2 linked regions of the Thalassoroseus pseudoceratinae genome follow. The protein of the gene in region 1 interacts with the protein of each later gene in a pairwise test. Links are inferred from orthologs where the notes say so. Each region holds a gene or a part of one and is shown in the gene's direction. Other genes may lie near its edges. The genes, in order: ligA and leuS.

Region 1 (3,248 bases):
ATTACACCAGACACGCTTCGACCAGAGTTCCAAGACTTCTTCGACGAAACCGATGGAGAGCACATGATTGATTTCTTGCTCTCCCGAACGGCGGCATTCTCGAATCTCCGCATGGTGAATCGGCGGGGTTCGGAGCGTCTGGTCACAGATAGTGTCGAGGAAGCGGTCGCCAAGCTCGAGCGTGAACTTGACGACGAAGAGGAAGACCGTGTCGCAATCCTGAGCGGTCCCAAACCACTCGCGGGAATGGCCGTTTTGCGGTATGTTGCCGATCGCGTCACCGAAAGCGCGCCAGGAAATATTCAAGAATTGCGAGATCGAGGCTTCCTTTCGTAAGCTCTTTGCCCATGAGCAACCAACCGCACCCATCCAACGACGATTCGCAGTCCCATCATCTCAATTTCTTTTTTCGTTTGGCCGTCGTCGTCGCTACTGTCTTTGTGGTAACAATTCTTGCCTTCGTGGCGGCAATTTTCGGTGATCCAACTTCACCCGCAATCCGTATCATCAACCATTACGGTGGACAAATGATATTGTGGGAAGTGGTCGCACTGCTTGTTGTCGTCGTTTTGGCAATGGTGGTCGATCAATGGCGAAATCGGAAGCCACGGGAAACTCTCACCGAACGCCCGACCTCAAAGCATTGACACACCACCGGTTTCACGCCATTCCACTCGGTTTCATGTGAAGGGTTTCCGTCAATGTCGGCTCGTGTGAAAACCAAAATTGAGAAGTTGCGTACGGAACTCGAACGGCATTCGCGACTGTACTACGTCGAAGCACGCCCCGAAATCTCGGACCTGGAATTCGACAAGCTCCTGAAAGAATTGGAGCAACTTGAACAGAAGCACCCGGAATACGATTCTCCCGACAGTCCTACGAAGAAAGTTGGCGGGGAACCCATCAGTGGCTTCGAGACCGTCGATCATCGAGTGCCGATGCTCTCGATCGACAACGTCTACGACGAAGCCGGCGTGATCGAATTCGACAAGCGTGTTCGGAAGCTTCTTCCCGATCAGAAATTGCATTACACGGTCGAATACAAAATCGATGGCGTCGCCCTGGCGTTGTTGTATGTGGACGGCGAACTCAAACGTGGCGTGACGCGGGGTAATGGCGAGCAAGGCGACGATATCACGCATAACGCCCGAACGGTTGGTGGAGTTCCGCTACGTTTGGCAGGCAAGAATCCGCCAAAGGAACTAGAGATTCGCGGCGAAGCCTACATCGGGAATGCGGATTTTGCCAAGTTGGTGGCTGAACAAGAGCAACGCGGCGAACAGCCGTACGCGAATTCACGGAATGCGGCCGCTGGCGCTTTGAAACTTCTCGATCCGAAACTCTGTGCAAAACGAAAGATTCGCTTCATCGCACATGGCGTGGGCTATTACGATCACGACTTCAAAACGCATCAGAAGTATTTAGCATCCCTCGCGAAAATGGGAGTTCCGGTCACGCCGAATGTCGAGGCATTTGAGACCATTGAATCGGCTCTCGAACGTGCGCACGTGCTAGCGGAAGACATTCATAGTCTAGATTTTGAAGTCGATGGGATCGTCATCAAAGTCGATGAGTTCTCCCTTCGTGATCAGTTAGGATCGCGAGGAAAAAGCCCGCGTTGGGTCATTGCATATAAATGGGAACGTTACGAAGCGGCCACCAAGGTTAACAGCATCACGGTCCAAGTGGGAAAAACGGGCACACTGACCCCGGTCGCGGAATTAGACCCCGTGCAAATCGCCGGCACGACGGTTGCACGTTCAAGTCTTCACAACTGGGATGAAATCCACCGGTTGGGTGTCCAAGTGGGAGACCACGTCATTGTCGAAAAAGCGGGTAAGATCATCCCGCATGTGGTCCGCGTTGAAGAGCACCTTCGTGACGGCACCGAAAAACCGTTTCCCCAGCCTACAGAATGCCCAGAATGCGCAGCTGATGTGACGCAAGACGAAGGCGGTGTGTACCTCCGGTGCGTCAATCCACAGTGTCCGGCACAACTCCGCGAGACGCTTCGGTATTTCGCCAGTCGGGAAGGGATGGATATCGACGGACTTGGTATCAAACTCGTCGAACAGCTTCTCGAAGCCGATCTTCTACGTTCAATTCCCGATCTGTATCGGCTTTCGAGCAAACGAGAAGAGATTCTGCAACTGGAGCGGATGGGGGAAAAGTCGGTAGATAAGCTGCTCGCTGGCATCGAACAATCCAAAGCCCAGCCATTGTGGCGACTGCTTACGAGTTTGAATATCCGTCATGTAGGGGCCAGTAGTGCTCGGTTGCTCGCGGATCGCTTTGGGACCATGGACGAATTGCAGAGTCAAGACGAAACGGCGATCGCGGACGTCGACGAAATCGGCCCCGTGATTGCCCACTCGGTCCATAGTTTCTTTGCCTCTGAGGTTGGAAAAACGTTGATCGATGAACTCCGAGAACTCGGACTGAATTTCGGTGAGCCGGTTGAAAAAACGGAGTCCGGTGCCAACTCGGGCGTTCTGGCTGGAAAGACGGTTGTGGTGACCGGAAAACTCAGCGAGCTGGATCGGAACGGTGCGAAGGAGTTGATCCATCAGCACGGCGGACGGGCATCCGGGAGCGTATCGAAAAATACCGATTATCTCGTCGCTGGTGAGAAAGCCGGTAGCAAGCTATCCAAGGCTGAGGAGTATGGCGTGAAGGTTCTGACCGAACGCGAGTTCTTAGACCTGATCGGCGAATCTCCAAAAACACCCTAATTTGCCCATTTTGTGCTTGTTATCTACTGTCACAACAATCATCATGACTCTCAGTTTCGCCGCAGGGGCCCGCTTTCCATTTCAGGGCCACGATGTGCGATTGAGCCACAATTGATTGACATTGGGAAATTGGAGGGGAACAAATGAAGTTGTCTCATTCACTCGCAGCGATCGCTGTGCTCGTTTTCGGCACGCAATCGTTCGCAGGTCACTGCTTCAAATCTTCGGAACCAGCATGCACGCCGACCTACACAACTTGCGAGCCGGTTTACTACGAAGTTGAAACGCCTTGCACATCTTGCGAGACGGAAGTGGTCGTCGAGTGTGAAAGCTGCCACGCGGAACCGGCATGCGAAGGCTGCTCTGAAGCGGAAGTCATCATTGTCGAAGAGCACATCGTTCCAGAAGCGGAAACGGTGATCATCGAAGAAGTCGAAACACCAGAGCCAAAGAAGCCGGAAGCCAAAAAGCCAGAGGCGAAAAAAGCTAAGAAGCCAGCGGCCAAGAAACCAGAAG
Region 2 (3,832 bases), on another replicon or contig:
CCGGAGATATCCAATCCCTGCCGAAACGTCCGATTTTTGAGCATCATCAGATACTCATTTGTGACTTTCGATGGGAAGTAGTAGCTGGTCAATTCCGTGCCATCGAGCCCGAGTTCCGCACAGAAATCGATGAAATCACTCAGCGTCATTTGTGGATCGCTGCCACCTTTGCGGAGTTGGCGATTGAACGAATACGCCGCGAGCGACAACTTCATATGCGAACCGCTGGCCGATTTCGGTTCCTTTGCGGACGCGGTTTGGGGGGCCAATGCCGCCACCGCACCGGCTCCAGCGAGAGCGGACAGGAAATGACGACGATCGACGGAAATTCGAGAATCAGCAGAATTCATATGGGGTTCCGAACACAAAGTGGCAGGGTGGTGTCTGTAGAAACAATTCGCTTACCATTTTCCGATCGTACGTCAGAATTGCAAACCCGTCGCACGCCACTACACTGAGCGTTGTGATCTTGCGCCAAACGTGGATTGCCCGGAATGAAACTCAAGGGCCGCTCACGACGCCTTCAAACCTAACCCACATCGACACTCATGCCTCGCTACGATGCCAACCGGATCGAACCCAAATGGCAAGCCTTTTGGGATCAAAACGCCACCTTCCAATTGCCGGACGAGATCCCCGAAGGCGAAAAGAAATATGTCCTCGATATGTTTCCGTACCCGTCGGGTGACGGTTTGCACGTGGGGCACCCCGAAGGCTACACCGCGACGGATATCGTGTGCCGTCACGCCCGGATGAAGGGTCAGAACGTATTGCACACGATGGGTTGGGACTCGTTCGGTTTACCGGCCGAACAGCACGCCATCAAGACGGGCACACACCCCCGAGTCACGACAAACAAAAACATCGACAACTTCCGCCGCCAACTCAAAAGTTTGGGATTCAGTTACGATTGGTCGCGGGAATTCGCCACCACCGATCCCGACTATTACCGTTGGACCCAGTGGATTTTCCTGCAACTCTTCGACACTTGGTACGATCCCGAGCACGAATGGACCGGGCCCGACAGCAAACAACGCATCGGCAAAGGTCGACCAATTGCCGAGTTGCCGATTCCGAATGACGTGCAATCGGAAGGCGAGTCTGCGGTCCGGAAGTACCAGGATGCGCACCGATTGGCGTATCAACACGAAGCCCCGGTGAATTGGTGTCCGGCTCTTGGGACGGTGCTCGCGAATGAGGAAGTCACGGCGGAAGGGCGAAGCGAACGCGGCGATCATCCGGTGGAACGCCGTCAACTTCGACAATGGATGCTCCGCATCACCGCATACGCCGAGCGATTGTCCGAAGAACTCGAAGACTTGGATTGGCCCGATTCGGTCAAGGCTTTGCAACGGAACTGGATTGGCAAAAGTTTGGGGGCGGAGGTCGATTTCTACATCGGCTCGCAGACGGAAGACGGCTTCACAGCCTGGAAGCAACAACGCGAGCAAACCGGCTTTCCGAAATCGCCCGACACCGACGTGCTTCGGGTCTACACCACCCGACCGGATACGCTCTACGGTGCCACATACATGGTGCTCGCACCGGAGCACCCCGCGGTCGATCGGTTGACCTCGAAAGACCAGCAAACCGCCGTCGAGGAATATCGGCGGATGGCCGGTTTGAAAAGCGACCTCGACCGGACCGATTTAGCCAAGGAAAAAACCGGCGTCTTCACCGGCAGCTACGCGACGAATCCGGTCAACGGCCAACAAATTCCAATTTGGATCGCGGATTACGTTCTTGTCAGTTACGGCACCGGAGCCATCATGGCGGTGCCGGCTCACGATGAACGCGACTTCGAATTCGCCAAGGCGTTCGACTTGCCGATTCTTCAGGTGGTCGCCTCGACCAGCGATACGGATTCCACAATCGCTGACGACAAACAGCTGTTGGATACGTTGACGATGAACGAAGCCGCCGAGGGTTCCGTGCATGTCCCCGGTTTGGAATTGGACGAAGCATTCACGGAAACCGGGTACGCGATCAACTCCGGTACCTACGACGGCATGGCGACGGAAGATTTCAAACCGAAGATTGCCGCCGACTTGCAAGAAAAAGGACTCGGCAAAGAAGCCGTGAATTATCGGTTGCGGGATTGGTTGTTCAGCCGTCAACGGTATTGGGGCGAACCGTTTCCGATCTGGCATGAACTCGACGCTGACGGCACCCCGACCGGAATGGTGCGGGCCGTCGAAGATGCGGAGTTGCCAGTCGTGTTGCCAGAGATGGAGGACTTCCAACCCACCGGCACGCCCGATCCGCTTTTGTCCAAAGCTCCTGAAGAATGGCTCTACCAAACCGCTGATGACGGCGTGAAGCTCAAACGCGAAACCAACAGCATGCCGCAATGGGCCGGTTCATGTTGGTACTACTTGCGGTTCGCTGACCCGAAAAACTCCGAGCGGTTCATCGATCCCGCGAAAGAGAACTACTGGTTGCCGGTCGATCTCTACATCGGTGGTGCCGAACACGCGGTGTTGCACTTGTTGTACTCGCGGTTCTGGCACAAAGTCTTGTTTGATCGTGGCGAAGTCACCACGCCAGAGCCGTTTCAGAAGCTCGTCAATCAAGGCATGATTCTCGGCGCTCCTGAGTTGAGCGGTTTTCAAGACACCGACGGCAACTGGGTTTCGAGCAAGAAAGTTCGCGAGAACACCAACGAGGAACTCGACGCCACACACGTGATAGCCGACACCGGCGAACCTGCCACTGCGGTCAAACTCGAAGCCGAACAAGTTGAGAAAAAGGGCGAGAACTTCGTATTGGCGGACGATCCGAAAATCGTCGTCGATAGTCGAGCCTACAAGATGTCGAAATCGCGTGGGAACGTGATCAATCCTGATGACATTGTTTCGCAGTACGGTGCGGACTCGTTGCGGCTTTACGAGATGTTCATGGGGCCGCTCGAACAGAACAAACCCTGGAGCATGTCCGGCGTGGACGGCGTGTACCGCTTTCTCGGTCGAGCGTGGCGGATGATCGTCGACGAACGAGCCGACGAGGTGAAACTCAACGCCTCCGTGCAGGACATCCCGCCGAACGAAGATCAGGAACGAATCCTTCACAAGACCATCCAAGCCGTCGGCGAGGATATCGAGCGGTTGTCGTTCAACACAGCGATCAGTCGGATGATGGAATTCACCAACGCCGTCACCGCAATGGACCAGCGACCGCGAGCCATCTTGGAACCGTTCGTGTTGTTGCTCGCCCCGTTCGCGCCACACTTGGCCGAAGAACTTTGGGAGTTGTTCGGGCACGAGACTTCATTGGCGTACGAACCCTGGCCAGAGTTCGACGAATCGAAAATCCGCGAAGACACCGTCGAAGTCCCCGTGCAGATCAACGGCAAAGTCAAAGCCAAAATCCAAGTCCCCAACGGTGCCGACAAAACCACTCTCGAAACCACCGCCACCCAAGACGAAACCGTTCAAAGTTTCCTCGACGGCAAACAAATCATCAAAATAATCGTCGTGCCGGGACGACTTGTGAACTTCGTCGTGAAGGGGTAATACCGTATCTGGGGCAGTGCCTGGTGGAGCCCAATATAGTCTGCATAAGAACCTTATACTTTGCGCAAATCACGGGTCGCGGTAGGAAAAACACCATGTCAGATTACTGGATTCGAACTGAATTGGGTGTTCATGCTGGATTTACAGTAGAGTGGCACGGCCCATACGACAATCAACAACGAGCTGTTTCTGTAGCTAAAGAATTATCCGACCCTTGGGATGCGACGGAAATTGTCGCGGAAGTAGTTCTCGGTGCCCCGGGCTCCGAAGGTACTCGATTGGCTGAATTCTATCGTGGCACGAAGTATCTTCCAGGCGAA

Evidence for each region.
Region 2: the proteins of ligA (region 1) and leuS interact in binary tests that used the Escherichia coli proteins (3 or more experiments, as listed by UniProt). The link is inferred for Thalassoroseus pseudoceratinae from one-to-one orthologs.

Annotation. Positions count from the first base shown.
Region 1 is NZ_JAALXT010000003.1:915,278-918,525, reverse strand. What follows is about bases 294-3,216. They hold ligA (NAD-dependent DNA ligase LigA), read left to right. Parts: upstream 294-701; coding sequence 702-2,732; downstream 2,733-3,216. Other genes in these bases: G6R38_RS27850 (hypothetical protein), read left to right, coding at 2,876-3,216; G6R38_RS13565 (hypothetical protein), read left to right, coding at 348-647; G6R38_RS13570 (hypothetical protein), read left to right, coding at 294-336. Also shown: more of G6R38_RS13570, read left to right, coding at 1-293; more of G6R38_RS27850, read left to right, coding at 3,217-3,248. UniProt on the Escherichia coli protein: DNA ligase that catalyzes the formation of phosphodiester linkages between 5'-phosphoryl and 3'-hydroxyl groups in double-stranded DNA using NAD as a coenzyme and as the energy source for the reaction.
Region 2 is NZ_JAALXT010000004.1:62,435-66,266, forward strand. The notes cover bases 206-3,712. They hold leuS (leucine--tRNA ligase), read left to right. Parts: upstream 206-548; coding sequence 549-3,512; downstream 3,513-3,712. Other genes in these bases: G6R38_RS14570 (sugar phosphate isomerase/epimerase family protein), read right to left, coding at 206-350; G6R38_RS14580 (hypothetical protein), read left to right, coding at 3,608-3,712. In the rest of the region: more of G6R38_RS14570, read right to left, coding at 1-205; more of G6R38_RS14580, read left to right, coding at 3,713-3,832.